Regions from separate parts of the Salipaludibacillus agaradhaerens genome, predicted to be linked through region 1. Evidence: riboswitches for the same ligand, from Rfam matches in the RefSeq annotation. Region 1 holds a riboswitch; each other region holds the start of a gene.
What was found. Region 1 has a riboswitch for thiamine pyrophosphate ahead of thiW (energy coupling factor transporter S component ThiW). Riboswitches for the same ligand answer to the same signal wherever they lie in the genome.
Positions count from the first base shown of each region.

Region 2: linked by a shared signal. The riboswitch ahead of BK581_RS05250 (thiazole synthase) and the one ahead of thiW (energy coupling factor transporter S component ThiW) in region 1 are both predicted to bind thiamine pyrophosphate.
Region 3: linked by a shared signal. The riboswitch ahead of thiD (bifunctional hydroxymethylpyrimidine kinase/phosphomethylpyrimidine kinase) and the one ahead of thiW (energy coupling factor transporter S component ThiW) in region 1 are both predicted to bind thiamine pyrophosphate.

Region 1 is NZ_KV917378.1:2,248,203-2,258,948, reverse strand. It holds gene pgsB (poly-gamma-glutamate synthase PgsB) at 1-996, opposite strand, end outside; gene BK581_RS10540 (futalosine hydrolase) at 1,386-2,048, shown strand; gene BK581_RS10535 (1,4-dihydroxy-6-naphthoate synthase) at 2,049-2,882, shown strand; gene BK581_RS10530 (DUF2188 domain-containing protein) at 3,135-3,596, opposite strand; gene BK581_RS10525 (heavy metal translocating P-type ATPase) at 3,678-6,140, opposite strand; gene BK581_RS10520 (GNAT family N-acetyltransferase) at 6,454-6,960, shown strand; gene BK581_RS10515 (flavodoxin) at 7,124-7,570, opposite strand; gene BK581_RS10510 (WD40/YVTN/BNR-like repeat-containing protein) at 7,594-8,499, opposite strand; gene thiW (energy coupling factor transporter S component ThiW) at 8,828-9,322, opposite strand; TPP riboswitch at 9,428-9,540, opposite strand; gene BK581_RS10500 (GyrI-like domain-containing protein) at 9,837-10,316, shown strand.
Region 2 is NZ_KV917378.1:1,084,012-1,094,757, reverse strand. It holds gene BK581_RS05280 (DUF2536 family protein) at 1-131, opposite strand, end outside; gene mtnN (5'-methylthioadenosine/S-adenosylhomocysteine nucleosidase) at 337-1,041, shown strand; gene BK581_RS05270 (YrhC family protein) at 1,147-1,380, shown strand; gene BK581_RS05265 (NUDIX hydrolase) at 1,523-2,152, opposite strand; gene BK581_RS05255 (HPr family phosphocarrier protein) at 2,603-2,845, shown strand; TPP riboswitch at 2,880-2,985, shown strand; gene BK581_RS05250 (thiazole synthase) at 3,070-3,843, shown strand; gene thiH (2-iminoacetate synthase ThiH) at 4,092-5,195, shown strand; gene tenI (thiazole tautomerase TenI) at 5,192-5,821, shown strand; gene thiS (sulfur carrier protein ThiS) at 5,805-6,005, shown strand; gene BK581_RS05230 (ThiF family adenylyltransferase) at 6,021-7,040, shown strand; gene BK581_RS05225 (S9 family peptidase) at 7,139-9,121, opposite strand; gene BK581_RS05220 (flagellin N-terminal helical domain-containing protein) at 9,478-10,290, shown strand; gene BK581_RS05215 (PRC-barrel domain-containing protein) at 10,318-10,746, shown strand, end outside.
Region 3 is NZ_KV917378.1:1,474,272-1,485,017, forward strand. It holds gene BK581_RS07155 (ArsR/SmtB family transcription factor) at 1-136, shown strand, start outside; gene BK581_RS07160 (permease) at 224-1,090, shown strand; gene BK581_RS07165 (hypothetical protein) at 1,438-1,623, shown strand; gene BK581_RS07170 (GyrI-like domain-containing protein) at 1,926-2,324, shown strand; gene BK581_RS07175 (hypothetical protein) at 2,440-2,904, opposite strand; gene BK581_RS07180 (helix-turn-helix transcriptional regulator) at 2,901-3,110, opposite strand; gene bcmE (thiamine pyridinylase) at 3,299-4,570, opposite strand; gene BK581_RS07190 (class I SAM-dependent methyltransferase) at 4,600-5,367, opposite strand; gene BK581_RS07195 (thymidylate synthase) at 5,380-6,357, opposite strand; gene BK581_RS07200 (TIR domain-containing protein) at 6,338-6,811, opposite strand; gene thiD (bifunctional hydroxymethylpyrimidine kinase/phosphomethylpyrimidine kinase) at 6,895-7,716, opposite strand; TPP riboswitch at 7,807-7,905, opposite strand; gene BK581_RS07210 (NUDIX domain-containing protein) at 8,348-8,788, shown strand; gene BK581_RS07215 (GNAT family N-acetyltransferase) at 9,142-9,603, shown strand; gene BK581_RS07220 (hypothetical protein) at 9,712-9,915, opposite strand; gene BK581_RS07225 (hypothetical protein) at 10,197-10,746, opposite strand, start outside.

The sequences.
Region 1 (10,746 bases):
AACGATAGGGGCAACACTTTTCCCTGTTAGTATTAATGAATCTACTTCTAAATGAGGGAGAACATCTTCTGTAAATTGAATTGTTCTGTCAATACGATCATCCCGACAGTTCATAATAATAGTTTTATGATTGTGTGGATAATCTTGTTGCAAAATCTTATGCCATATATTAAGTGTTGAGGTCGCATCGTTAGCAGCGAAGCCATTGAAGAAAAAGCTTGGGGCTTCTTCATGGCCGAATTGATGGACTTTCATTGCACCAGGATCTACAGGTGCATGAAGCATCCCGCGTAACGCCACCTCCCGTTTTACACCGAGAATATCAGCGACAGCTAGCCCGATTGCCGCATTTTCAGCGAACATCATAAAAGGAAATTGTGTTAAGTACGCGTCCTCTACTGAAGCAACATCCGCTACGACCATCTTAGTTCCCCTACTTTCAGCGACCTTTTTAAAATAACGGTTAAAAGTGGTGGGAGGGACGACTAAGTATCCATTTTTCGGGATCGTGCGGGCAAATGCTTCAGCGATTTGATTGATAGTCGGTCCCATAGCATCTAGATGATCGGCCATAACATTCGTAATAATAGTTATATTAGCTTTTACAAATCGCTTTTGAAAAACATCTTGGTAGTCGGGATTAACTGCCATACATTCCGACACAAAGGCCGTTACTTTTCGTTTAGATACCTTATCTACCATCATTTTTTGCTCAGAAATGTTTGGGCCTTGCAAACTGCGGGTAATAGGTTCTTCATCTTCACTGTCCCAATAAAATAACCGGGGAGACGTGCCGGTCGTTTTTCCGGCTACTTGCTGCCCATCTTCTTTTAGAATACCGGTAATTAATCTCGTGACGGTGGATTTTCCTCGAATGCCATTCACGAGGATGCGGGTGGGAATGGTATTAATATTTTTGTCTAATTTTCTCCGTTCACGTATTCCTATGAAAAGGACGATTCCTGCTAAAATAGACAGATAGATGAATTCGTTCATAGTGGTACCTCCTAGTTAGTCAGCGGCGTGGATCTGTTGGTCTGATTATTATAAAAGGACGTGTGAGCACAGGCCGTTTGCTTACTTTAAACCTCATAAATGATGTAGCTTAAAAAACTACTAATCCTTATACCCGTTAAAAAAAGATGAGAATCTTACATTTAGATCACAAAATGATAACTGTTTTTTACGGCTAGTTTCTGTGTTGTCTATTTTTTACCTCCATATAAAAGAATGCGAGTTACTCAATTAGAGATGTATAACGGAACTGAGACAGGAGAGTGGTATGACTCCAAATAAGGCCGTACAGAAACATAATAGAGCCAAAACTTTCATCTTTCATGCCTTATTGATAAACTAAAAAGAGTCTCAGTAAAAGGAGTTATCATATGGAACAATTGGCCAAGCATGTGTTAATAGTCACCTCGGTAGATGCAGAAAAAAATGCTGTTTTATCAGGGATTCAAAACAAAAACACCTTAAATATAGACGTGCAAACAGTAGGAGTTGGGGCTGTAACAGCTGCGGTTAATACAGCTAATCTCCTTGCGAAACATTCGTATGACGTAGTGATTAATATGGGGGTCGCCGGTGGATTCCCTAACAAGGCAAACATTGGAGATGCTGTCATTGCAACCGACATAACGGCAGCAGACTTGGGAGCGGAAAGCGATGATGGCTTTAAACCGATTGAAGAATTAGGATTTGGCCAGTCGGCACTGAGAAGTGACAAGGCAATGGGTGAGCGTTTAACTCAAGAGCTTAACACACGATGCACGTTTTCTATCCATAGTGGCCCCGTGGCGACACTGTCCACTGTTACTGGGACAGCTAAAACATTGAATGAGTTGGAAAAACGAGTGCCGGGAGTTGTGGCTGAAGCGATGGAAGGGTTTGGAGTGGCAATGGCTGCTCATATTGCTAGTGTGCCATTTTTAGAGATACGTACGATTTCAAATTTAGTAGGGCCGAGGGATAAATCAGCTTGGCGGCTTGATGTGGCCCTTCGTTCATTAGAACACGTCAGTAAGCACTTAAAGGAGGTTTTATAAATGAACATCGCTTTTTCACCGTGCCCTAACGATACGTTTACGTTTCATGCATGGGTGAATGGACTTATTAACGGTGCACCTGAACTTCACGTGACGTATGCTGATATTGATAAGACGAATTATTGGGCAATGGCTCATAAGGGGCCTGAAATCATGAAGATTTCGTATGCGGCATTACCGTACGTGTTGAGTGATTATCAGTTGATTCCATGCGGAGGCGCACTTGGTCGGGGATGTGGCCCGTTAGTGTTGACGAAGGGGAATGATAACGCTGCTAATCTGTCTGAAAAAACAGTGGCGGTTCCTAGTGATAAGTCAACTGCTTTTATGTTGTTCACGTTATGGGCAGCGCAAAATGTTCCCCATGGAATAGGTAAGGTGGTTGTGCTGCCATTTAATGAAATAATGCCAGCTGTTAAAACTGGTAAAGTGGATGCGGGCCTCGTCATACATGAAGCTAGATTTACATACAAACAGTACGACTTAACAATGATGGTGGATTTAGGTGACTGGTGGGAAGAAGACACGGGGTTGCCGATTCCATTAGGGGCGATCATTGCTAAAAGGTCATTAGGAAAAAAAGAAGAGATTACCGAATGGATACGCCGATCTGTAGAGTATGCTTGGAAACATCCAGAAGCGTCAATGGACTATGTTATGGGTCACGCAGACGAAATGTCAGTGGATGTGGCGAAATCGCATATTGATTTATACGTCAATGAGTTTACGGAAAAATTAGGTGAGGATGGTTATGCTGCTATTGAATCCCTGTTAAGTAGAGCTGCTGCTGAAGGGGTTGTACCTCAATGTGATTTAGCTAGGCTTAGGGATTGAAATTGAAGATTGCCGTTATGTGAGACGGGCAGGGAATATATAAAACAGCGTGTGGATGAGATTCCCACACGCTGTTTTAATTAAGCTTTCTAGGAGAAAATATCCCCCTATAATCTACTACTACTTTGATCAATTTTATCCCACTCTTAAAGGGGCAGTAAAACCCCACCTCAAAACTTAATTTAGGTGGGGGATAAAGGAAAACTCCCACCGATTGAAGCTTAGCTTTATATGACTAGAAGGTCGGCTTTCTTACTGAATATCATATGATTGTCGTTCCTGAATGGCACCGTCAGATTTGTGAATAACGAGGTGTGTTTGTTTATTTTCAGCTATCTCTTTAGCTCGCTTAATGGCTTCTTGCTTATTCTCAAAGACTTCAGACGGCTGCTTGGCCTCTTCCGCTTGCACCGCCCAGCCATTTTCATGCGGATAAACGTGTTCGCCTTTTTCCATCAGTTCGGGTCGGGAAGATGAGTGGTTGTCACCATCGCGCTTTTTTAAATCTTTATCACGTTTATATGTTATCTCTTTAATCTCTTTCTCACTGGCGTGACTGTACCATTCTTTAGCTTGCTCTGTTGCGATTGGAATGGCGCGGCCTTCTTCATACCCTTCATCAACCATAGCATTGGCAATGTCTATCGCCTTTTTCTTAATAGGCGTCTTTAGGTTTTTTAAAGAGTCAGGATAATCGTTTGTATCCCATGGCATATGAAACACCTCCATCACGTTGTTGTCCTTTCTTTACCACATTTGGTGGGAAGCTAAACAACAGTGGATGGAGGTGAATCGTTATAGAGATTTAAAAGAACGGAGTCTAAGAGTGTTTAAAACGACTGATACGGAGCTGAAAGCCATGGCGGCCCCAGCAATCATTGGGTTGAGTAACCAGCCAAAGAACGGATAAAACACACCTGCCGCAACTGGAATAAGGATAACATTATATCCGAATGCCCAACCTAGATTTTGCCAAATCATCCGCATTGTTGAACGAGATAAGCGTAGTGCTGTCACCACACTCATAATATCTCCACGCATAAGTGTCATATTAGCTGTCTCCATCGCCACATCCGTTCCTGTGCCGATGGCAATCCCTACATCTGCTTGAGCGAGCGCTGGCGCATCATTGATCCCATCGCCAACCATGGCTACCACATTCCCTTCAGCTTGAAGGGCCGCCACTTCTTTCGCTTTATCCTCAGGTAAAACCTCAGCGATAAACCGATCCACACCTGTTTCGTTGGCGATAGCTTGTGCTGTTTTATGATGATCGCCAGTTATCATGACCACGTCCAAACCTAATGATTTCATGTGTTTAATCGCTTGAATAGAGTCTTTTTTGACTGTGTCGGCAACACTGATAATACCAGCACTCATGCCATCTATAGCGATGAACATCGGTGTTTTTCCCTCATTAGCTAAGTGTTCGGCACGAGGAAGTAACTCGGTAAAATCCACTTGGTGATCGCGCATTAATTTAGCATTGCCGATCAAAATGTGTTGTCCATCTACCGAAGCTTCAATGCCTAATCCCGTAATAGCATTTACGTTTTCAGGTTCCGCTAATGGTAACTGTTTCGTTTTTGCATGACGGACAATTGCTTCCCCTAACGGATGTTCAGAGGCTGTTTCAACTGAGCCCGCAATCGTTAATAAGTGATCTTCACTGTATGAATGGCTCGTGAGAATATCAGTTACGGTCGGTTTTCCTTCAGTAATCGTGCCTGTTTTATCAAGGACGACCGTCGTTGTTTTATAGGCTTTTTCCAAGCTTGTAGCATCTTTAATAAGAACCCCATTTTCAGCCCCTTTTTCTGTGCCTACCATAATCGCTGTAGGTGTTGCTAATCCGAGCGCACAAGGGCAGGCAATAATAAGAACGGCGATAAACGTCGTTAAGGCAAAAATACCGGAAGGCTCAGGTCCAATCATGTACCAAATGATAGCTGATAACGTAGCTATAATCACCACAGCTGGAACGAAATAAGCTGAAATGATATCCACCGTTCGTTGAATCGGGGCTTTGGAACCTTGAGCTTCATTGACAAGTCGGATAATTTGGGCCAAGGCGGTATCTTTTCCTATTTTTGTTGCTTTAAAAGTGAAGCTACCAGACGTATTGATCGTAGCACCGATGACTTCATCATCTTTTGATTTCTCAACGGGAATAGATTCACCGGTTAACATTGATTCATCCACAGCGGAGTACCCCTTTATCACGATCCCGTCAACTGGCACACGTTCTCCAGGTCTCACAACGATAAGGTCGTCAATTCGTACCTGTTCCACTGGTATGTCTACTTCTTCGCCATTCGTCACAACTCTAGCTGTTTTAGCCTGCATATTCATTAATTTTTTTATAGCAGTGGATGTTTTTCCTTTTGCTTTAGCTTCAAAATAGCGGCCTAGAAGTATTAATGTGGTAATGACGGTCGTGACATCGTAATAAAGTTGGTAAGGAAATCCCCTCGTTGTTAAGGTTTCAGGAAATAAGGTCATAGCTCCGCTGTATACCCACGCTGAGGTTGTCCCCATTGCCACGAGCACGTTCATATCTGCCGACTTATTTTTTAATACTTTATAACTATTTTTGTAAAAACGCCACCCGGGGACGAGTTGGACATAACTTGTAAGAAGCAATAAGAAATAAGGATTGGCCATCCAATCAGGCACCCAACCGCTTATGTGGGGCATCATGTGTGGCAGGCTACCAATAAGCACGATGGTGGTGACGATTGCCCCGCTGACCACATCTCGCTTTAATTTAGCCGCTTCCTGTTCGTGAGGGTCGTCAGCTAGTTGCGGTGTTTCTTCTTCCAGTAAAGTTGACTCATAGCCAATACTCGTTACTTTTTCAGCAACCTTCTGTGGATTGAAAGACGGGTCTGACGTAGTTACTTGCGCTTGATTCGATGCAAGGTTTACACTGGCCTCCTTAACACCATCTAACCGGTTAATAACCTTCTCAACGCGAGATACACAAGAGGCACACGTCATCCCTTTCACCGAATAACTATATTTCTTTTCGGTCGGATCAGCCTTAGGTTCCGCTTCATAGCCAGCTTTATGAATAGCGTTAACAATCTCTTGTTCAGTCGCTATTTCTGGGTCATATATCACTTGAGCTTGGTTAGTAGCTAAGTTGACACTGACTGAGGAGACGCCTTCTTTTCGATTGATGATTTTTTCCACGCGAGCGACACAAGAGGCGCATGTCATTCCTCGTACGAAAAAATCTTGTTTTTTATCGGTCATTTTCTGATGCCTCCTGTAAAAATCATAGGGTATGTGTTGATATAGTAACAATAGTTATTGAAAATTAAAAGAACTTACAATGTCAGTTTACCATACCCGTGTAAGGTATAAAAGAAATTGTTTTTAAAATTTTAAAATATTTGACATGGGGAGGGAGTTGTTAATGGATAAAAACGGTGAGCAGAGATAAAATCAAAAGTATGCTACTGTTTTAGAAGATGTTTGATACTCAAATGCTATTATTTAAAAGAAAGAATAGAAATAAGTGATCAAGTTATGAATCTTTCACGATAAATCAAGGAGGAGAGATGGAATGTTGACGATACAACTGGCAGAGCCGAAGCATGTGTCTGGAATAGTTACTGTCTGTTCGGAAGCTTATCGAACCACATACAGGGAATTATGTGATCATAACTATATCGAAAGAACGATTCAAACATTTTATAATGAGAAGAGAGTTCTTAACGAAATTAATGAAACGAGTGATGAGTGGGGAGGATGGATCATTGCATGTGAAGGGGAAGCGGTCGTAGGTGCAATTGGTGGTGGGATGACAAGTGCTGAGACGGGAGAAGTATTTGTGCTTTATATCGATCCAAGCCGGCGACATGAGGGAATCGGAACGAAACTTTTAGAAAGATTAACAGATTGGCATAAACAGCAAGGTGCGAAATGGCAATGGGTTTCTGTTATGAAGAATAACGATAAAGGGATTCCTTTTTATGAAGCGAAAGGCTTTCGCCAACAGCACGATCAAAAAACATATCAGTCGGCAGTGGAGGAGAACATTGTGTCTCACCGATATTGTCGAGAAATTTAGCGACATCTTAAAGACGCCTCGGGTTTCTGGTATGCCTTTAAGCGAGAATGCCAATTTGGATAACTAACTGATTAAAAATTAACATGAGGATGTCTCCTTCGAGTAGTAGAAATGTAGCTTTAAAGAGACATCCTCGCATTATCGTTATGTTTGAGGCAGTAGCTTAAATTTTTTGTTCAATTGCTTGAGCGAATTTATTTGCAAAATCAAGACAAATATCTTCATCATCAGGGAATAGCTCAACCTTTAAGCTGTCCGTTACGATTTGACCGCCGCATTCTTTAACCGTATCTTCTAATATATTGACGGCGCCACAGTAAACTTCATAAGCCGTGTCACCAGATCCGAAAATAGCGAATGATTTTCCCGATAGGTCCATCTCTTCCATTTCTTCATGGAAATCTAAGAAGTCATCAGGTAATTCACCGTCTCCCCAAGTGAAAGCACCTAGTATGATATAAGAATAATCGTCCATTTCGCTTGCTTCTGTATCCATGACATCTTGTTTGTCTACCTCAAGACCGGCATTTTTTAAGCCCTTCTCAATAATATCAGCCATTTCTTCCGTGTTCCCTGTCATGCTTGCAAATACGAGTAATACTTTGGACATTAGTAAACAACTCCTTTAGAAATTTAATGAACATGCTGGGGCATGTAAGACGTTGAAAATAATGATTCATAAAGCCCTGCTACGAGAAAGCGATCCTCGTGATTTGTAACACGCCAACCGTGGCCGTGAATCCGTGTACATGGTACTATTTTCTGCTCAGAAAGATAGACTCTCGCCACGTGGCTTAAGCCTTGTTTATCGTGGGAAGTAGTCGTGTAAAGGTACCCGTTGTGTTCAGAAAGGTCTAAATAACATGCTTCTTTTACTGTAGCGTGGCACGTTTTCCAAGTTATGCTAGAGGTGTTTTGTGATGCTAGTTGGGCAAAATCAACGCTTCCTAAATTTTTTCGGCAAGTACCAGCAGCACATATGAGCGTGTTATCACGCTTTAGTAGTGAGGCAATCATACGTCTATCATGTTTGAGTCGCTTTACGTGATGATTCGTTAAATTAACAGACCATACGCCCCCGTAACGGGAATGGATTTTTGTGCCCAGGTAAAGCGTTGATCCATCAATGCAAATGGAGCGGATCGCTGGTTGATCTTGGCCGAGGAGCTGGAAGGGTTGATATGTCTGCCATGTGTCACCGTAGTCGAATGATAGATAAAGTTGATAATTGCTGTGTGTGACGATCATGTGTGCTGAGTTTATACATATACTCCAAGCAGAAGCCGAGGTAGGAAGTTTTTTATGTGACCATGTACGTCCTGCGTCTAAACTAATAATAAATCTCCCAGCATCACCAGAGCCGGCAATAATATGATCACGTGATGTTAAATCTAAAATGCGCTCTTTTACATCACATGCTTTCTCATGAATGCCTTCTTTCGTAATGTGTAAAATGCCATCGGAAACAGCAAGGAAATAGTCGCTGTTTGTCCCGCTAACAACCGCCGTAGCCCCTTCAAAACAGTCAGACAAACGCAATAAGGTCACCTCATCTCAAATAACTAGCCTAGTATTGATTTTATTGAGAATGATTATCATTGTCAATGTTTTTTTGTAATTGTCTTTCATGTGTAATGGGGACACCTTTTATTTGTCGGTACTTGGCAAGAAAATACATATAAAAAGCCCTGTTGCCTACAGGACTTTCTATCCCACTCTAAAGGGGCAGTAAACCCCCCACCTGAAAACTTAAGAAAAGGTGGGGATAAACTGCCCCTAAAGGTCCATAAAGTTAAACTAACAATCAGTGGGGGATGAAGGGAAAATCCCACTGATTGAAGCTTAGCTTTATGAGAGTAATATAAGGTTATTTTTTAAAGGAGTGAGGTAATTTGTGAGAGGGGACACGTGAGAGGATAATCCATGCTAATAAAGCGCCAGAAATACTGGATACAAAGAAGCCAGGGACGAAAAAGAATACACCGGCAGCTTGACCTAAGAATATATGGGCGATAGGGACAGCTAAAAGTGAGCCAATGAAAGCTGTTCCGATTACTTCTCCTAGAGCAGCAGCACCTTTATGCTTAAAAGTCCGGTAGGCGATGCCAGCTAATAAGGCCCCTACCATTCCTCCCGGAAAAGCAAGCAATGTCCCTATCCCTAAGAGGTTTCGTAATAGCCCAATAGCAAATGCAATCAAGACGGCTGGTCCAGGTCCTAAAAGGACAGCGGCGATGACGTTCACAGCGTGCTGGACAGGAAATGCTCGCGCTACACCAGCAGGAAACCATATAAACATAGCTCCCACTAGTCCGATGGCGATCAACATAGCCATTAATGTTAATTTGTAAGTTCGTGTCATGTGTTGAGCCTCTCCCTAAAATTAAATTGATGAAAGGACTAAAAAAACCAAGTCCTCTCATGACGATGAAAGAACCTGGCTCTGGTCACATAAACATGCGTGTTTACTGTTACGTGACTACTTTCCTACGCTGGTATGAGCCAGATCAGGTTCATGAGGGTTAAAAGGTTTTTACCTTTCTCTCAGTCCAAAATTTATGGACACCCCTAGTAGTTCATCTAGTTTCTTAGATTGTATCAAACGTCTCTTAAAAGTCAATTAAAGAGAGAATTTAGTCCCTATATTGTTGAGATCATACTTGAGTAATGGGATTGATACATAGGCAGTAATCATCATATTTAAGAATAAGTACGTGTGTTATGAGAGAAAACAAGATAAAATACAAAGTGTAGAAGAGAAAACTAGCGGGAAAGAGAGTCTGACAAGCCCCCATTATACAGGGGCGGTATCACAACAAAGAATAAGACATTAAGAATAAACGACAATTATTATAAACTGGTAGGAGGGATTGAAAATGAAAATAAGAGGTATGCGTGAGAGATTGATTATCGGGTTAGAGTGGGCAGGGACATTTGAGGAAGCAGCTGAAGGAAAGATACACCCAGTTATCAATGAAGCTAAACAACGAATAGAAGACATCAAAGGAAAAGTAAATCCCCATGAATTTATCGGAGTGTCTACCCATGACAGGAGAGATGGTTTTACGTACATCGGTGGCTGGGAAGTAGATAATGGCACAGATGTGCCCCGTGGCATGACATATCGGATTATTCCTGAAGGTGATTACCTTATTTATAAACATCGAAAAGATAAAGATATTAGTGAGACGTATAAGGAAATTAAAGAAGAGTTAATAGAAAGAGGTCTGACGCCATTGAAGCCTGAAGACATAGACGCTTTTGATGACATTCCCCTGAAGATTGAGCTTCATAACGCCGAAAAAATATTAGTTGATGAACCGATCTTTGAGATTCATATCCCAGTTGCCAGGTAAGACCTATCATTCGTAAAACTAGGAGGTTGTCAAAGCAATCTCCTAGTTTTTTTGAGTGAATATTTAACACGAACAGGCGAACCATAATAAATCATCTATCACATGATTGTATTTAAGAAAAGGCTGTGGTGAAAGATGGGCCCCTCGGAGGATCAGCAACGTGTTAAGAGGCAATGAGGCGAAAGGCTTCATGGCATCATGCAGCTGAAAATTCTTTATTGAGCCGTCTCTTAATTAATGAAAGACGGTTATGAAAAAAAGGCGTGTACGTGTTTCGAATAGGAAGCAATTAAAAAGGGATGGAAGAAAGAGTCGAATTGTGTGGGAAATCATTGATGCATTATTTTTTGAAAAAGAGTTGCATATTTTCAGAAATTTCGATACAATTGGGAACAATTAGATTTAGATTGGGAAATAAATGAATATAATA
Region 2 (10,746 bases), 1.2 Mb from region 1:
ACGTGATGTACTTCAAGCATGAGAGCCTGATTCTCTTCAATTTTTTTAGTAATATACTTTTCTAACTCAATAAGCGAACCAGATTCAAAAAATTCCACTTTATCTTTTAGACTATCGGGTTGAAAAATCATGTTTATTCTCCATTCTGAAACTAATATATGTTTGATTATATAGTAGCAAATATGAACGATTTTAAAAAGAGAAGCTATATCGGTATTTTCCAATGTATAAAAAACTTTAAGTGAGAAAAATAAGGTGTGACGTAAAATGACTTGTTCAGTTGTAGAGCATCATATATGATATAAAGGGATGATAGTGAAAAGAAAGGATGTTAAAATGCGGATTGGAATTATAGGTGCCATGGAAGAAGAAGTAGAATTGTTAAAATCGAAAATGACAATAGTTGATGAAGCGGTTATTGCCGGTTGTGAGTTCTTTTTAGGCCGGCTAAATAACGTTGAAATTGTGTTGTCAAAATCTGGTATAGGTAAGGTGAACGCAGCAATAAGTACAACGTTAATGAATCAACTCTATTTTCCAGATATGATTATTAATACAGGGTCAGCTGGAGGTTTCCATCAAGGGATGGCTGTAGGTGATATCGTTATTTCGACTCAGGTTCGTTACAATGATGTAGATGCAACCGTCTTTGGTTATGAATTTGGACAAGTTCCGCGTATGCCCGCCTTTTATGAACCAGATGAAAAACTTATTGCTGTAGCAGAAGAGTGTGCTTCAGAAATAGGTGTACAATCAGCGAAAGGTCTTATATTATCAGGCGATTCTTTTATGAGTGATCATGATAGAGTAGAGGATATTCGTCAACGTTTTAACAATCCTTATTGCTCTGAAATGGAAGCTGGAGCAATTGCTCAAGTGTGTCACCAATTTCAAACCCCTTTTGTTATTATTAGATCTTTATCTGATATTGCAGGAAAAGATGCAAAAGTATCGTACGATCAGTTTCTCGTTAAAGCGTCAGTCCATTCAGCCAAAATGGTTATGCTAATGCTGGAAGAATTACGGTGTTCCCAGAAGTAAAGGCGTAAAATAATAGAGGGAAAAATTACAAGAGTAAGCGACTGTTTTGTCATGTTATACTTAATCTAGTTTAAAACAATCTTGAAGTTGATTGAGGTGAATAGCATGACAGACAGTCAAATAAAGCAATTGAAAGATAAAGTTGACGATTACCGTCGCTTTGCTTTTATATTAATTGCCCTTTCTGGTTTTTTGATGATCGGTACTGTTTTGCCCAAACAAGCAGTAATGTCACAAGGTTGGCTGTTAGCAGCTGTAGGTGGATTGTTAGTCTTATCGGTTTCCCTACATGGTGTAGCAGTTAAAACGCAACAGTTGCTCTTGAAGGAAGAGGACTAGCTTAATAAATAGATAGATCCTACCACGAGTTTATCCTTCATAAAGGATAGACTCGTTTTCATAGTTTTTAATCCATTGTACGAAATGCTTTTTTGAGTCAGTAAATAATTTAGTTGATTGCTACCGTTTAGGATATAGTTAGTTACGTATTAGCTTCTTTTATCTCGTCAAGTACATGTGTTAAAATTCTCGCAGTCAACCCCCAAATGATATGGCCATTATAGTTATAAAAGTGTTCTGTAACGTAACCTGTGCGCCATTTGTAATTTTCTCCTTCTGGAATAAGATGATAAGGAAAGCTGTTATCAGGCTTTAAACTTAATCTTATATAATGTTCTTCTCGTGGTAATACTAGTAATTCACTTACAGGTGCTATAATAATATCTTCCACCTCTTTTTTACTCACTTGGAAGGTTGCTTCTGAAGAGATAATACCTGAAAAAGGATAAACGATTAATTTAAAAGGTGTGACGATATAGTCAAGTTCCCCCATTATACTCACATTATTTTCTTCTATTCCTAATTCTTCGGTTAACTCTCTCACAGCGGTTTCCTTGAGAGAGGTATCACCCTCTTCTACTTTTCCCCCAGGAAAACAAATTTCCCCTGGCTGAGAAACATGTTGTGATCGAATTTGAAATACAAGATGTAGTTCATTGTCCCGTTCGATAAATGGTACTGTAATAGCAGCTGAAACAAAATTATTCATGTCTAATAACTTTGCTTTCTTTTGTCTAAAATGTTCTCTTAATGATTGAGGCATGAGTTCCATGTTGATAAGTCATCCTTTCATTCAATTTATCAGAGATAATCGTCCGTAAAACCCCCGCTTCAAAAATGAGAGGGGAGATAAATATATTTAGCGGTAGCTAACGGCCGCTAGAGTCCTGATTGACTCAACTACAAATTGGTGGGGAAAGAACCAATACACCCACTGATTAAAGGTTCGTTTTATGATAGGAGAGGAAAACTGCGTTATTATCGCTTATCAAGGAAAGTGTAAGAAATCTCATGAATGAAGGAGCGATGTTTATATTTGTCAGTCACTGGGTGGGAATAAAAGTTATAACAGAAAAATTCCTCATACATATGGACTTATTAATGTCATCATATCAAACTTTAGCTGAGAAAGGGTTAAATATTAGATACAATTGGAAAATTCCACTTGGCATCTGGGCAAATTTTGGATATAATGTGAGCAGAACAGAACGGAGGTGTAAGGATGAAGTTAACAGTTAAAAAGCCTATTTTTGCTGAGTCTGCAAGCTTTTTTGTCAACCAAGCCAGTCAAGTCTCCGGAAAGGTTATTATAAAAAAAGATCACTGGGTGATTGATGCAAAAAGTCTTTTAGGTGTTTTGGCATTGTCTCTCCAGCCGGGACAAGAAATTGATTTAGAGATGGACGAGTCAGAAAGTAGTCAATTTCTAAAAAGAATCACTGAAGAAGATCTTTTTGAACAGTAGAACTTATTTTTTTTTCCATACTTAAATGAATAGATTTACTAGCTAGGGGTGCCGTTCTACAGGACGGCTGAGAGGAATTTTTCCAACTCTTTGAACCTGAAATGGGTAATACCAGCGGAGGGAAGCTTAATAGACGTTAGTTTAAGAGTTTAATGTTTATTTAAGCGCACCTTTTTGCAAGGGCGCTTTTTTTAATGCAGTAAATTAAGGATGGTGATATAACGATGACGAATGAAGACACGCTAATTATTGGTGGAAAAAAACTTAAGAATCGTTTGTTTCTAGGCACGGGCAAGTATGGGGATCATCGTGTTATGGAGGAAGCGATTAAGCATGCAGCTACTCAAGTTGTAACTGTAGCAATGAGACGGGTGAATTTTGAAAACGAGGAAGAGGATATCGTTAGATTAATACCAGATAATATCATACTGATGCCTAATACGTCAGGTGCTCGAACTGCGGAAGAAGCAATAAGAATCGCAAGGCTTGCGAGAGCTTCTGGCTTAGGAAATTGGGTGAAGATTGAGGTCATTTCAGATCAGAAATATTTATTACCTGATAACCAGGAGACGTTAAAGGCGACAGATACTTTAGTAAAGGAGGGATTTGTGGTCCTACCCTATATGAGTCCTGATTTGATGGCAGGTAAGAGAATGATAGAAGCGGGAGCCGAAGTTGTTATGCCCTTAGGATCACCAATAGGGTCCAATAGAGGACTCCGTATGAAAGAGATGATCCAAATGATGATTGATGAATTGTCAGTACCAATTATTGTGGATGCAGGTATTGGAAAGCCATCAGAAGCTGCAGAGGCGATGGAAATGGGAGCTGATGCTGTTCTTGTTAATACGGCAATTGCTACAGCAGGTGATCCAGTTCAGATGGCGCGAGCATTTGATTTAGCAGTTAAAGCAGGGAGGATAAGCTATTTATCAGGTTTTGGCTCTACCTCTTTAAAAGCTCAAGCTTCGTCACCATTAACAGGGTTTTTAGATTAAAAAATTATCGCTCCCTGTAAAAATGAAGAGGCAAATATGAGATTAAGCTATATGAACGGCAGAATTGAAATCTTAACGTGAACAAGCCTAACGTGCTATATCGTCTCTGCACACACTCTAAAAAGGCATCCAGTAAAAGATGATGCCCCGAAGGATCAGCTGACTGTCTGAAGAGCTAATGGCGAAAAACATTTAGTGGTATGTATTGTGAAAATGGCTCTTAAAAAACAGGAGAGAGGAGACATATTGTGAGTTTTTATGACAAACTACAACACTTAAAAGGGTTGCCTATCGCTGATCATCTCGCATCAATATCTCCCAGTGAGATTGAGACGATTTTAACTAAATCAAGAATAGATGAACATGATTTTTTAAAACTTCTGTCTCCTGCGGCAGAAGCGTACTTAGAAGTTATGGCTCAGAAAGCACATCAGTTAACTGTTCAGCATTTTGGTAAAACGATGTTGCTTTTTCAACCATTATATTTGTCTGACTACTGTGTGAATATTTGTAAATATTGTAGTTTTAGTGTAGATAATTCTTTTCCTCGAAGACGTCTGACGATGGATGAAGTAAGAAAAGAAGCAGAGATCATTTCCGATAGAGGAATTCAACACATTATTTTATTATCTGGAGAGTCTAGAAATCATTCTTCAGTGGCGTATTTAATAGAAAGCATGTCAATTTTAAAAGACTATTTTGCGTCTATCTCAATTGAAATTCAACCGATGGACACGTTAGATTATCAGAAATTAGTGAAAGCAGGGATAGATGGTGTTACCGTTTATCAAGAAGTTTATGATGAGAAGGTTTACAGTGAGATTCATACTGCTGGACCAAAAAGAGATTTCCGTTATCGTTTGCAAACACCTGAACGGGCAGCAGCTGCTGGTATGAGGACAGTCAATATTGGTGCTTTACTTGGGCTTGATGAGTGGCGAAAAGAGTGCTTTATAACAGGGCTCCATGCAGCATACCTTCAACAAACCTTTCCTGAAACAGAAGTAAGTGTCTCATTTCCTAGGCTTCGCCCTCATGCAGGAAGCTATAAACCGAAAGTGATGATTACCGACAAACATTTAGTTCAAGCTATTGTGGCAGCAAGATTATTTTTACCGAGGGCTGGCATTACCCTTTCTACAAGAGAGCGAGCAACATTGCGAAATAATTTGATTCCACTTGGGGTTACAAAAATGTCAGCAGAGTCCTCGACAGTAGTAGGCGGATATTCTGAACCTGATGTTACACAAAGTCAATTTGACATCTCTGATGAGCGATCTGTGAAAGAAGTCAAAGAACATTTACAGCAAGCCAATTATTCACCTGTAATGAAAGACTGGCAGCTTATATGAAAAAGACATTAATAAATAACGAGATCCATGTCATTTCAAATGGGAAAATGCCGTTAACAAAATTTGTGGAAAAAGCTACTTTAATTGATTCGTATGTTGATTACTTTCATTTAAGAGAAAAAGCAACTTCAGCGAAGGATCTGTCTCACTGCATAGATCATATGCTGCAAGCGGGCATCCAGTTAGACAAGATTATTGTAAATGATCGTGTTGATGTCGCTCTGACAAAGCAAGTAAAGAGGGTTCAGCTTAATTACCAAAGTATTGATACGGCGGATGTTAAGCGAACATTTCCCACTTTACATGTAGGGAAGTCTGTTCACTCATTAAGAGAAGCGATGAAAGAGGAAGAAAACGGTGCAGACAGCATCATGTTTGGCCACATTTTTGACTCTCCATCAAAAAGAGCTCTTTTACCTCGTGGTCTGACCTCTTTACAAGAGATAACTAAAGAAGTGGCTATTCCTGTTATTGCTATTGGAGGGATTAGACCAGATAATGTAAAGAAGGTTTTTTACATGGGGGCAAAAGGTGTTGCGGTCATGTCCGGGATATGGGAGAGTGCTGACCTGCTTTCAGCTGTCAAAGATTTTAGGAGGAGGATGCCACATGCTAGTACACATTAATGGAAAAGAAGAAGAACTGCCACGAGGCATGACGGCAGAAGAATTACTTGATTATCTCAAATTAAGTAATAAACAAGTTGTCATTGAACTGAATCGCTCAATATTAACTACAAATGAACGAGAGACAACAGTTATTTCTGAGCAAGATGTAATAGAGATTGTGCAATTCGTTGGGGGCGGCTAAAAGGAGAGGGGAACCATGTCAAGTCGTTATTCAAGACAGATGTTTTTTGAACCAATTGGTGAACAAGGTCAAGAGAGATTAAAAAATAAGCATGTTTTATGTATTGGTCTTGGAGCATTAGGGAGTGTTAATGCTGAAAATCTCGTGAGAAGCGGGGTAGGAGAATTAACAATTGTTGATCGTGATTACGTAGAGATGAGTAATCTTCAACGACAATCCCTTTATGATGAGAAAGATGTGGCTAATAGATTACCTAAGGCTATTGCAGCAAAACAAAGATTAGAAGCAATTAATTCTGAAGTGACCATAAATGCCTTTGTTTCAGATGTTGGCGTAGAGGAATTAGCGGAATTGATCAGAGGAGTAGATTTAATCATTGATAGCTGCGACAATTTTCAAACCCGTTTTATTATTAATGATACAGCGATTAAGTACAATATTCCTTGGATCTTTGGCGCATGTGTTGGAAGCTATGGATTAAGCTTCACCATTATTCCTGGTGTTACACCCTGTTTAAATTGTCTACTAGATTCTCTTGAAATAGGAGGAGCTACTTGTGATACACAAGGAATTGTCAATCCAGTCGTGCATATGGTAACAGCTTATCAAACAACAGAAGCACTTAAACTCTTGATTGGTGATCAGACGACTTTTAGATCCACTCTCGCTTCTTTTGATTTGTGGAAAAATGAGCATTCTTATTTACAGGTCAATAAATTAAAGAAAGAGTCGTGTACTTCTTGCGGTAAGAAACGTATTTATCCTTATTTAAACTATCATTTCCAAACGAAGGTAGCAGTATTGTGTGGAAGAAATACGGTTCAAATTCGTCCGCCAGTCACGGTTGAACGCAATTTTGATGACAGTGAACGTATATTAGTGATGTGGGGAGGCCATGTTTCAAAGAATAGACATTTACTTTTTTGTTCATTAGGTAAATTTCGTTTAGTTCTGTTTAAAGATGGACGGGTGTTCATACATGGTACTTCTTCCTTATTAGAAGCTAAAATTCTTTATTATCAATTGCTAGATTAAACGGTAGCCATTGGACAACTAACATTAAAGAGCTAGAAGCTCACTTAAAAGTGAGCCTAGCTCTTAAGTTAGCTTGAGTCACCGTCTTTCTAGTCGATTTAGTTTAAGTGTGTGTTGAACCAATTTATAAGCTCTTCTAGTCGTGCAAATCGTAAATGAGGAGGGCCACTCCGAGATAATTCATGATTGGCCTCAGGAAATCTTACAAACCTCGTCTCCTTCCCACGTTGCTTTAATGATATGAATAGTTGTTCCGCTTGATCTATCGGACAGCGATAATCGTGTTCTCCATGCATAATTAATAAGGGTGTTTCAATATCATTAACATATTTTAGTGGGGAATGCTTCCACAGTTTATCAGGATCATCGAGAAAGTCAGCGCCAATTTCCCACTCTGTAAAGAAATAGCCTATGTCACTAACCCCGTAGAAACTGATCCAATTAGAAATACACCGAAGAGTAGCGGCAGCTTTAAAACGGTGAGTATGGCTCGTTATCCAATTTGTCATAAAGCCGCCGTAGCTACCACCTGTCACGCCAAGACGCTCTTTATCTATCCAAGGATATTTTGCAAGAATAGTATCAGTAAAAGCCATTATATCTTCATAATCCATACCCCCATAATCCCCGCGGCAAGCATTGACGAAAGCTTGCCCATAACCGTGACTTCCACGGGGGTTACAATAGAAAACGGTATAACCTTCGGCCGCTAGAAGCTGAAATTCATGAAAAAAAGTATTAGCATACATAGCATGAGGGCCACCGTGGATCTGAAGAATCCCTGGATAACTTTCGCCTTCTTTATAGTTATATGGCTTTAATAGCCATCCTTGAACAGCCAAACCATCACGACTTTTACATACTATTTCTTCAGGTTCTTGTAAATAAACTGAATCTAATAATGGTTTATTCATCGTTGTAAAAGCGGCCATGTCACAAGCAGTTAAATTTATAAGAAATAATTCACCGGGGTTGGTAGGTGAACTGATGGCAGCTACAGCTTGATTTGTTCTTTCATGGATATGAAAGGCATACATGTGGTGTTCGCCAGTCGTTATCTTCTTAATTTCCTTATTTAAGGAAACTTGAAATAAATTCGTATTTCCTGCTGTACTTGATAGCACGTAAAGACATGTATTATCTTCTGACCATAGAGGGCCAAGGGAAGGATGTCCAGAGCTGAGATCACCGATAGCTACATCACCAATATGTACATCCCAATCAGCGGTGAGACATATGCGATGTAATGATGCAAGTTCAATAAGCCATAGTTTTGATTGAGTAGCTCCTGCATAGTCTTTTTCGTGTCCGATACAAGCGACATACTGACCGTCAGGAGAGAAGTTGCCGTGCTTAAACAATCCGACTCCATTAGTAAGACAGCGGCGCTCTAACTTGGAAATATCTAGCACATAAACATCTGATAATAGATACTCTTCTCCGTGTTTATTAGAGGTATACGTGATCAATTGGCTGTCTGGAGACCAGTGTCCGGGTTCGTGATGAACATTGTCATCTGTTAAGAAATGAACCGTTTCATCTACCATATTATAAAGAGCTAGCTGTTTATACTTATTATCGAAAAAACCGTCCGCATCCGACTTATATTTAATATTGTCCACAACGAGAGGCTGAGGCTTTTCATCACGTAAAGGAGCCTCTCCCTTAACTGTTGCACGGCCTTTTTCAAATTTTGTAGCAAATAAAATTTTTGAAGAATCAGGTGACCATACAGGTTGCGTGGCTCCGCCTACAAGGTTTGTAATACATTTCCCTTCGCCGCCGTCCACAGCCATTAAATAGAGTTGAGGCTGTTGATTTTTTTCATGTATAGCGACATATACGAGCCAGTTGCCGTCCGGAGAAAAACGTGGATTTAACACAGTGCCATTGCCAAACGTCCATTGTTTAGCCACTTCTTGAGAAGTATCCTGCATAAATAAGTGAGAGAGATACTCATCATCTTCGGTGATATATTGCCGAATAAACGCAACTTTGTCACCTTGAGGGGAAAATTGAGGTTCACTTAACACATTCATATTTCGCAAATCAAAGGGAGTGATACGTCTTTTTTTAACCATGAATGACTCCTCTCATAATGATGTAATTATAAATATTATCGTATCAAAAAAATTCGATTTCCGAAATAATTTTATCACAAATATCCGTCCGTAAAGCTCCCGCCTCCCAAAATAGAGAGGGAGCTAAATCTATTTAGATGAGAGCTAACGGCCGCTCATGTCCTGATTGACTCAACTAACAATCAGTGGGAGAAGGGCGAAAACGCCCATTGATTGAAGAAACGTTATATAGGTGTGTTATGTATGGTGAAATTGGTTCAACTAGGAATAAAAAAGAAAAAAGTCAAAAAAAACAGTCCTGAATGATTCATTAATTGCCGATATATAATGTAAACAAAGGAAAAGAGCGATGACCTATGATAAGACATATTGGCATGATGCAGCGATTTACATTAAGGTACATGAATTTTCACCAAGGTCAAGTACTAAAACATATGGAAAAGCTATCATCGGGGCAGCGTATTAATCGAGCAGCTGATGATGCTGCTGGTTTAGCAATTTCAGAAAAAATGCGTGCCCAAATTAGAGGGGGACAACAGGCGCAGCGAAATGTGCTTGATGGTGTGTCATTAGTTAGAACAGCAGAAGGATCACTTCATGAACAGCATGCTATTCTTCAACGACTACGGGAGCTGAGTGTACAATCAGCTAACGGTACATATTCCGCTGAAGAAAGAAACTCTATGCAACGGGAGGTAGATCAGTTAATCGATGAAATGGGTGCTTTAAGAGAACGCGCAGAGTATAATAGAAAGTCGCTTCTTAAAGGGGGGACTGCCACATTGCAGATCGGAGCTAACAGAAAACAATCATTAACACTTCAGCTGCCTGACACTCATGTGAACATCCTTGGTATTAGTGACATGAATGTATTAACACCAGAAGGAGCAAACACGGCTATCTCGCTTCTAGATGTAGCTATAATGGCATTATCGCGTGATCGTTCACGACTTGGTGCCTATGAAAATCGTTTAGCTCATACTTATCGTCATTTAACGAATTATGAATTGACGATGACAGCAGCGGAATCTCGCATTAGGGACGCGGATATGGCAAAAGAAATGATGGGGGTGGTCAAACATCGTGTTCTTAATCAAGCTGGGATGGCGATGTTTCTTCATACTCATCAGCAAAAAAATCTTGTTTTACGGTTGATAGGAGAAAAATAGTTTTATCATTCTGAGGAAGGGAATAGAGTGACTAAACTCAAATTCCGTGAAAGGGTGGTAAACATGATGCTCCATTACAGTTGGCTGTCCTCTTACACGATATATGGGAGTGATAGTGAAATAGGACCGGTTACCAATGTTTATTTTGATACTGAGCGTTGGACGGTCCGTTATTTTATCGTTAAAACAGGCGCTACATTTCTAGCTGAACGCGTCTTTATATCACCGGCCTCTATTGCCAAAATCGATCACAAGAACAACGTTATAAGGCTTTCTATATCTAGTAAAGAGGTGGATAAAGCGCCAGTTCCAGAAAAAGAACCTTTGTCACGCCAATATGAAAAAGACATGCACACTTATTATAGGATGTCACCTTATTGGGTAGGTCATGGGATATGGGGGCCAGCAGCATTACCGCACGAATTGCTTGTTGAAGATTTAAGTGAGCTACCTCTT
Region 3 (10,746 bases), 770 kb from region 1:
AAAAATTTTGTTAGAGGCAGATTTAATATTAAAAGAAAAAAGAGGAACTTGGAACTATTATACTATTCACTCTGATGTTATTAATCATTTACTTTCAGAGGAACTCTGCTGTCTTCTACGCCCGGCTGATTCGTGACGGTCACCGGGGTTAATTACTATTCAATATATCAATTTTTTTTGATGTAAAGTTTACAAACAAATAATTTTAAAAGGTGAGGTTATTATGGTCGACACATTTATAAGCTTCGCTACACTGGCATTCCAATTGACGGCTCTTTTTGTCATCGTGTCTTTTCTCATTAATTTATTTCAAAGCTACATACCTTACGATAAAGTTGAGCGAAAGCTGAAAACGTCGCATCCATTAGTTGGCGCAATTATTGCCCTATTATTTGCTTTCATCACGCCTTTTTGCTCATGCTCCACGATCCCAATCATTGTTAACCTGCTTAAAAACCGCGTAAGATTCGGGATCGTCATGGTGTTTTTATTCGCTTCACCTGTACTTGATCCAACTATTTTAACAATTATGACAGTAATCATGGGCTGGAAAGTAACCATTATATATATGTTAATTACCGCTACTTTATCGTTAGTTATTGGACTATCTTTAGAGAAATTCGGGTTTGAGAAAGACGTTAAAAAAGTCATCATGACAGGCTATCAGGCAAAAAATTCTCGCTTTTCGTTTAAGCACGCGTGGTTAGACACGTTAACATTAATGAAAAATGTCTATCCTTACTTATTACTCGGTGCTGCAATTGGCGCCGTCATTCATGGACTCGTACCAGCTGAATTTATTAGCGCTCATTTCGGCGGAGATGCCCTCTGGCTCATTCCAGTAGCAGCGGTTGTCGGCATTCCTTTATACATCCGCTTATCGAGTATGATTCCTATTTCACAAGTTTTAATCATGAATGGCATGGCCCTTGGCCCCGTCATGGCAATGATGATAAGTTCTGCTGGCGCAAGTCTGCCAGAGCTAGTGTTATTAAAAGCGATCTTCAAGAAAACACTCATCGTCATGTTTGTCATCTCAGTCATCGCCATGTCAACTATTTCAGGTTTTATCTTCTATTTCATTTCTTAGCATAAAAAATCCTATGATAAAAAGGAGGTGACACCCTATGAAAAAATAGTTTAAAGCTTTAACTTCTACTAGTAAAAAATCTAAAACAACGACTTGTTGTCAAGTGAAAATAACAGCAGACACTGTTAATAACTCCTCCTGTTCTAAAGAAAATTAATCTACTACTTAGCTAAATGAAAGTCATAAATTCAAATCATGACTATGACTGTCTCATTTCAGCCGGATGGTTGTCTACGATAAAATTAATACTTATTGTATATTAGGCGTGTTATTGCTTTAAAAACATCATTATTCACTCGACTTAGCTGTGTTACAATTTAATTATTAAACTGGGAAAGGATGGTATGATGGGTTGGATACTAGGAATCGGGATAGGTGCTGTGACTCTGTTTTGGCTTGCCGCTGAGCTTGCAGTTGTGGAGGAAAAAGGCCGAGGAAGCCGTGCTTTTTTTAAGAGCGTTAAACGTTCCTTATATGTCATCACACCACTTTTTATTGTAGCAGGCGCCCTTTATTACCTGTTTTTCAATTAGATATAACGTTTGACATGTTGTTTGACAATAAATAACATGTCTTTTAGTATGCAAATGTGTTTCGCAAAGTAAACGAACTACCCCTCGATATTTCATGACCACCGCTCATTTATTATCCCCCCTCTCCCTTTGCTGAGAGCAATTAACTCTTACAATTACAATAGACAAGAAAAAAGATATATGCTAAACTATTTAAGAACACATGTTCCCATATTTATCTTTATAGCCTATACTCCCTTGAATTAAACAACTCGAAAGCCCGATTGCTGTTTACCATTACATACCAAAAAGGAGCTAATCTCATGAACTTATCACTTATTCAAAGTACACGAACTAACAATTTTAATGATGATCTCGTATTGCAAAAAATAACTGAGCTATGGAAAGCCGCTAGTTCTAAGCTAGCTGATCATCATGATTCCCTATACGGACTATATCATGATTATGAGAGTGACTATAAAGGGGACTATACATTGAGTGTCGCAATTAAAACGACAGAGGAAGCGGCTGATTTATCACTTTCAGAAAATGAAAAATATGAGATTTTTAACGTCGATACAACTGATGAACAAGGCGTTTTTAAGGCGTGGCAAAAAATTTGGCATCTAGAAGAATCAGGTGAATTAAAACGAGCTTACTCCTATGATTATGAAGAATACCAAGTAAATGGCGACATTAACATTTATATTGCTATAAAATAAATGATTGAAGTATCGAGAAATCAGGTGGCGTCTCGACGTCACCTGATTAATAATTCTCATGTAGACTACGCGTTGAGTTGAAGAGAAGATCCTAACCCTTAAAACAGAATTAAGATTAATAATGTCGATACCATGAGATGATGTAAGTTAATAACTGGGTTAAAGGCAATAAGAGAAAAATTATAATCGGATAAAATGGGATTGTCTCTGATACAATTGGATAAAAAAGCAACAGAGCACAAATGATCGGCGTGGCCCACATTAAACTAATATAAGATGCCCGACAAGCTCGATTCGTTAATTCAGTCTCCCGTTCATCTTTTTCGTTAAATTCCTCAGGCAGTAACAAGGCTTTCGACCATTCCTCTTTCTTACGCTTTCGAAGACGGACAAAAGTCGTCACACCACCTAAACAAACAAAGGCAAGCAACGGATTAAGATTTATCTCAAACATCGTCGTATCTCCAGCACTAGGATTGAACTGCGATATATCCACCATTGCTAAATAGAATTCACTCATGACCCACCCAAATAATACTACTAACGTCATAGTGATGGCTATATGGCGAAAGATACTCATGTTTCATCCTCCTCCTTTATAAAAAAAATATCTTCAATAGCTAAGTCAAAGGCTTTAGCTATATTCATAGCTAGCATTAACGATGGGATATAACTCCCTTTTTCTAATGCTACAATTGTTTGTCTCGTCACATTGACTCTTTCGGCTAAAGCACTTTGCGTCATCCCATGTTTTGCACGTAATTCTTTCACGTTATTTATTAACACATGAATCCTTCCTCCTCCAAAATGTAAAGTCTACTTTACAGATATATTGTAAAACAAACTATACATTTTGTAAAGTTAACTTTACACAACTAAAAAAGATGCCATTATCTCTAATTGATAAAAGCATCTCAAAATGTTAGATTTCAGATGATATTAGCCTTATGATCCTGTCATGTTTTACGATCTAGTTATTTAATTGCAGGACGATAATCTAGTGTTTTTTTACTGGCTTTTGTGGCTAACTTCTCCGCAATAATAGGTTTCGCTTCATCCAGCCATGGTCGAGCATCTGGTCCCATCTTAAATAGTTTATTGTTTTCATGGGTTGCTATACCTTTTAACTCTCCATAAATCGGATAGTCCCCTGCTAACTTATCATAGACGCTCTCTCTCGCTGGTAGCAGGTATTGGGGATAGGGATTATTCTCGTCTGGTGCCACAGCATCAACTAATGTGTCTGATGCGGCAATAACATTAGCTAGCTCAATAGCTACTTCCTGTTTATCTTCATCAGTGATTGCTGAATTTATGCCGACCACATCACCATAAAATACTGGGATATCTGTCGTATTTGATAAAGATATTGTTTTGAAATTAACGTCATTAGCAAAATCACCCATGGATGACATAGCTTCTGTGTAACCAATATAAGCTTTGCCATAGCCTTCTTCAAACCATTTAGCTCGGATATAGGGATCATTATTGTCTGGCCAATAATTTGACTGTTGCGCTCCTGCCATTCGTTGTAACATGACAAGACTCTTCAACGCACTTCTGTTTAAGTGAGTTAATTCTGGTAAAACGTCATAGTCCGTATAGACGCCTGTTGTATCAAGGAGCGCATCAAGATACATAAGAACTTTCGTTGTACTACCTGACATGTCTATTAACAGACCTTCACCATGCTCTGGAATAATGCCACTAGATTGTCTAGGCCCAACCTTCTGATATAACTCAGGAACTGATGACACTTCTGACAGGGATGAATCATCTGCTCTTGTGTATAACAAGTTCGTGCACACGATCTGTGGAATTGCATAAACATGATCATTAACTGTGACGCCATCTAATGCGAATGATAAAATATCTGAACTTTCATCAATCTCATCATGTGTAAGTGGCATCAAATAGTCTTCCTCAATAAAATGAGAAAGGTATATCGCATCAAAAACAAACACATCTAAATCCTCATATGGATCCGAAGAATATCCATCCCAATCTACAAAATTCAATGCCACATCTGGTTGAACGGTAGCCCATTCTTCGGCAACCGCCTTTTCGAACCTTTCCAAATCTGGCACATAAGGATATAAAGCTACAGTCAATGAATCTAACTCTTCCGTTTCTGTAAGTTGGCCATCTCCGTAAACGTGACTCGAATAGCTAAAAATACTTGTGAAAACGAGTATACTCATGATGGAAGCTATTTTTCCCTTTATAGATAAAAGCCTGTTCATCATATATCCTCCTTTAAATTTACATCTATTAGCTACATGTCCGTTTTCTTCGCTTTAAAAATAATAAAGGGGGCTTGATCTTTTTCATCTCCCCATTCTGTGACATTGTATTTCTGTTTAGCCTGTTCCACTTTCCTAGCTGTGAGCGTCTCAATCGTCGGTTCACATGTACCAATTTCGCTAAATCTCGCCTCCTCTAAAACTGACATGTAAAACTCTCGTGTCCAATAATAGTCATCTAGAACTAAGTCAGGCCTATTTAAAATATGCAAAAATTGTTGTTTCTTATCACCGTTTTTATAGGTCTTGCCTTTTACACCATTTCTAAATGTTGAGAATTCATAGCCGATCGCATTTGGGTTAGAATCTAAAATCAGTAATTTTCCAGAAGGTTTTAAAACTCTGTAAATTTCTTTAATGACGTTTCCTATCCGCTCTTCACTCGATATATTTATAAACACAAAGCAAATGATCACAATATCCATTGAGTTATCCTGTAAAAAACTTAAATTATCATTGGCTATAAGCCGGTAATCAATATTTTCTTTATGGCGATAATTTTTTGCAATGTCTACCATACCTTTAGACTCATCTACAGCTACGATTTGGTAATTTTCGTTAAGTCCAGCTAATCGTTCAGCTACTTTCCCTGGCCCACATCCATAATCAAGTATATGATGGGCTTGGCTGCTTTCTTTTATTTCGTCGAATAATACTTGAAACCCTAATATATCTTCAAGCATGTCATTATAGTCATTAAATTTTTCCGTGACATCTGATGATTTCCATGACGTCCCCATGATCTCATCCTCCTATAAAAGACTTGCCCATTTATTTTTAACAAAATATTGATAGATCGGTAACAGAGTATGGTACAACTGTGCGTCTATTTTTTTTGAATAATAGATGCTTTGATAGATAGCAAACAACGTGATGAGCTGTTTCCAATACTCGTCAATCTCTATAGCATCAATCTGTTCCTTTGATAATGCCAGTTCCCTGTTTCTTAATAATGCTTCATATTCAATAACTGTCCTCAAATCCTCCCAATTATTTTTGTGTGGCATAGACGGAAATGAATAATTCAACTGACAAGTATTCGTTTCATCTGATAACACACTCTCAACCTTTGGATTGTCGGGCTCATATATATGCATCGTCGCCACATTGTGATAGTATTTACCAGTGTTTAAACCTAATTGCGTCGCCATCATTTCTTGAATAAATGTAAACGAGAATATATCGCTTACAATACCTCGAAACGCATCATTCGCTCTCATAAAAGTACATAAATGCAAGTCATTCTCTCTTTGAAAAAATTGTAAGCCTATCGTACATGACACATCAATATTGCGTAAAAAAATATCTTCATTTGCATCAAATATTTGAATAAACCCACGTTTCGTATCTTTATCCTCTATTAATACGTTAATTAACCTTTCCCATTGATTGATCTTGTTCTCTCCAAATGAAAACAGTTTCGGACCGTAAGCAGTCCCAGTCAATATCTCACCATCAGCAGAATACTTTGCGATATTGCTAGCGTAATAACTAATAAAATCCAACTTATTGCTTCCTGATAAATACCAAAGAGCCTCAGCAAAATTGAAGATTATATTTTCTTGGCGAGATGGTTTATAACATACTCGTTCAATGGGATTCTTAATTTCAAATGAACAATTTAATCGTTCTTTACTTTTAAATCCTCTCGGATTATTCTCATACTCAGGAGAATAATAGACTTGATCCATGGTGTGAAGGTAAGCCTCTTCAAAGTGACTGAACTTCATTATTTTCTATCTCCTTTATAAGCGCATCTAATCTGTCCATATAAGAATCTTCTTCACTATAGACGATATAATTAACGTCTGAGACAGTGTGCAATCCCCTTACTAAGTATGCGTAATTCTCCAGATCTTCAAACAATAACAGGATCATTTTTTTATTAAATGCCGATGCCCATCCGATCTCAATATGGGTCCCTGGAGAGGCTGGAAGTCCTGGAAAAGCGATAAAAATGTCACAACTTTCTATTTCATCATAGTCGATTTTTGTACACTGTTCTGGCGTCATAAACTCCTTTCCCCATAATTCTCGTTTATGGGCATTATGAACCTCATATCCTAAATCCTCCAAATAATTTATTAAATCTATAAGTCGCTTTTTCATGTTAGTTTCAAGTATGGATGTCTCTTTATCTACTAAGCTTTTAAACGGAGCTGCTAAAAATATTTTTTTTCCCATATAACATGTCTCCTTACTACTGAATTTTTGATTCATAAGCTACTAGAAGCCATTCAAAGGGTTAAGTTGATGATTAGTTCGCATTATTTTAAGCTTTCATTTTTAGTCGCTTTAAGGCCATTTTTATATAAATCGTAAAAATGATGTGTTGGACCATTTCCTTTTCCAATAGCAAGTGAGTTGGCAATAGCTGTCGTCACATACTCTTTTGCTAGTTCTACCGCCTGATTTACTGGCATTCCCAGCGCCAGATTAGAGGCGATTGCAGAAGAAAAAGTGCAACCCGTTCCATGGGTGTTTTTCGTTTCAATTCTACGTGTTTTAAAGTGATAGCATGATTCGCCGTCAAACAACACATCCAAAGCATCTCCCATAGCATGACCACCTTTGACAAGAACATTTTTACACCCCATGTGGTGAATTTTTCTGGCAACAGTCTCCATATCAGCCGTATTCGTCACTTTTTCATTAGCTATTTTTTCTGCTTCAGGGATATTTGGCGTTAATATATCTGCATGGGGAATAACGACGTCAATCAACGTCTCTACCGCATTAGGATCCATTAATGGTGCGCCATTCTTTGCATACATAACAGGATCTATAACAACATTACGCGGTGAATATTCTATCAGTTTTTTGGCAACAGCTTTCATGCACTGCGGTGTCGATAACATCCCTATTTTGACAGCATCTGTCCCAATATCTTCAAAGACAGCATCAATTTGCTTCTCAATCATATCAGGCGTTACATCCTGTATATCAATGACCCGGCTCGTATTCTCAGCAACGACTGATACGATAGCACTCATCCCAAAAACTCCATGAGCTGAAAATGTTTTTAAATCTGCTTGAATTCCTGCGCCACCACTGCAATCGGAGCCAGCGATACTAAGCACTGTTTTCATATTAAAAGCCTCCTCAAATATTTTAAATAGATGCAAACAAATATTAAAAAACGCTTCCTAATAGTCATAGTAGAAAGCGCTGCAATACATACGGTTTATGTAATTGCTCCCTACGTCAGTATTAACTGTAATCAGGTTCAAAGGGTCAGGTTTTACCTTCTCAACTATATCGTTCCCCCGCAACATTAACTTTTTAATTATGTATAATAATCTGTCAATCTATATCTATTATCCTCCTATGCTCTCAGTAATGAACTTGACTCCATACTAATTTATCACCCATTTTTATACTAATTTTCTCTGTTTCTTACATTATACTACTTATACTAAAAAAAGTAAAAAATGTTTTCAAATCAATCATTTAAGTTTTTTTCCTTGAAATCCCTTTATTTTTTTCCTTTTAGAGTATAAAATAGTAAACAGTTAACAATGTCATAACTATTATTGAAGAACTGGAAAACTGTAGATAGGGTTCCGCTAGTAAATAGGTCTGTGACCGAGGTCTACATCTTTTACGTATGTAAAAGGCACCTATTGACATAAAAGGTCCGAGGGGAAAGGTTCAGTGTATTTAGTATGCGCTGTAAACCTTTCTTCTCGTTTTTTATATTTAAAAGGAGGCGTTAAGTTTATGCATCACATCGATGAATTAAGAGCTGGTGTTGCTGTTATTATTTTAAATGAAGAGAACCACGTCCTTTTGCAGAAGCGGGCTGACGTGGGGTTGTGGGGCATTCCATCTGGACATATAGAAATAGGAGAAACTGTGACAGAGGCCGCTGTCAGAGAAGTGAAAGAAGAAACTAACTTAGACGTAACAATTAAGAAGCTTATCGGTGTATATTCAGATCCGGCATCACAAGTTTTCAACTACCCTAACGGGAAATCTGTTCATTTTATTACAACTTGTTTTCTTGCAGAAATAATTGGGGGAGAACTACAATGCCATTCTGATGAATCACTTGCCGTACAATTCTATGATCCTAACAAGCTTCCACAAAACTTACTTACGATGCATCCCCGTTGGTTAAAGGATGCTCTTGCAAATTGTGATACAGCTTTTATCAGATAATAAACATCATCTATAACTGAATGAATCTCATCATTGAAAATAAAATAGAAAGTTCAAATAATGAATGTGACTTCACTTCAGACTGCGCTTCCTCCTCAGGAGGGCGCCGCCTTACGTTTCAGTGACTTTTTATCATCCGCATATAATGAAATCTATTTCATATTAGACGTGTTATACTTTAAAAACCTCATTATGAAATCGCTGTAAAAAATAACTGTCAGCATTACTACATTGTGGACTAAACCTTATATTAAGAAACTATGATTAAAAACAAGCAACTATTTACAAAAGAAGTTATATTCTTTTATTTCTACTCAATTATTAAAGAAACACACTATGGAGGAGGCTTTGCAATGACTAAAAGCATAACGTTTCGAACTGCCAAAGAACAGGATTTGCCTAGAATTGTGGCCATGCTTTCAGACGATGTATTAGGTAGGCAAAGAGAGCGAAACGAGCACCCCCTTCCCGAAAGTTACCTTAAAGCATTTCATGCTATTACAACCGATCCAAATAATGAATTAATTATAGCTTGTATAAAAAATGACATTATCGGGGTTATGCAAATCACATTTACCCCATATATAACGCATCAAGGGGGATGGAGAGCCACTATTGAAGGGGTTAGAACTGACGCATCAACTCGAAATAAAGGTGTAGGGACAGAACTTATTCACTGGGCTATAAAGCGCGCAGAAGAAAGGAAATGCCATTTAGTTCAATTGACAACGGATAAACAACGTCCCGATGCTCTGCGCTTTTATGAGAAGCTAGGTTTTAAAGCTACGCACGAAGGTTTAAAACTGAAGCTCTAATATGTAGTTGATTAAACATACTAACTTATAATGTCAACTCTACACCTAACAAACAAGAGGTATAATGGTTTACAATACCATACTCTCAGTTAATTCACATAAAAATCGTCAACGCATAAAAAAGAAATAAAGAATAGTAAATACGAGCGCTGGTACGAACGTGACCACATATATACTTGATAAGATAATCATACGATTTTTAGTATGTTTTCGATAGTTTTTGTCTTCTGGTTTCATGCCGATCATCAATGTTGCCACTAAAGCCCCTACACAAATAACAGCACTTATCAAAATGAGAGGAAAATGAGGCATTTCCCTACCTCCTTTTTTCATGTTATTAACTCTTTATACTTTAACATACTATCTCTTTTCTTTTCACCAACATGAGGTATCTAAAGACATTATCTTTTCAATGTCATCGGTATTCCAAAACAGCCCTGTTTCTATATTAAGCACGTACTTTATAGAAGTATTACTGTACGCGTATTTCACACGAAAAACGGTGTTCTCACATAAGTTTATACTTACGAAGAACACCGACATTCACAAAAGTACTGTCACTTTCTGCAACATATATTAATTTAATGAGACATTTATAAGAATAATATAGACAAAAGCATACCTGCTAATCCTAAAAGCGTTAAAATATACACAGGCAGTTTTGGCATGTTACCGTCATTCTCCATCGCTTTACCAAACATGTAAAAGACAAATGGATGAATCAAGAATGTCATGGAGAAGGTAAATGTAACTAAACCTGCTGCTTCTGAACCAAACATGCCTTCTTGAATAGCCGCAAACAAACCGAAGTGAGAAATAGCTGATGCTTTTGCCATCGCGCTAAATTCTAAGGACATAGAGCTAAAGCTTAATGCTATTAACCCACCGAATATAGCAATTAACTGCCAACCGAAACCAAATTGTAATAGTCCTTTTACCTCCTCACGGTCATTCATTCCATTACAGCGTTTTAAATTTTTAAGTCCAATCACTAGTAATATAGCTCCTACAATCATTAAAATAACAGACGGTACCATGAGAAGTGCACCACGATCTGAGCTCATCGCTAATATAGAAAACACAAATATGTGCATAGCAAAAGGGATATTTACGAGCATGGGTGCTCGATTTGCTGCTTTCTTG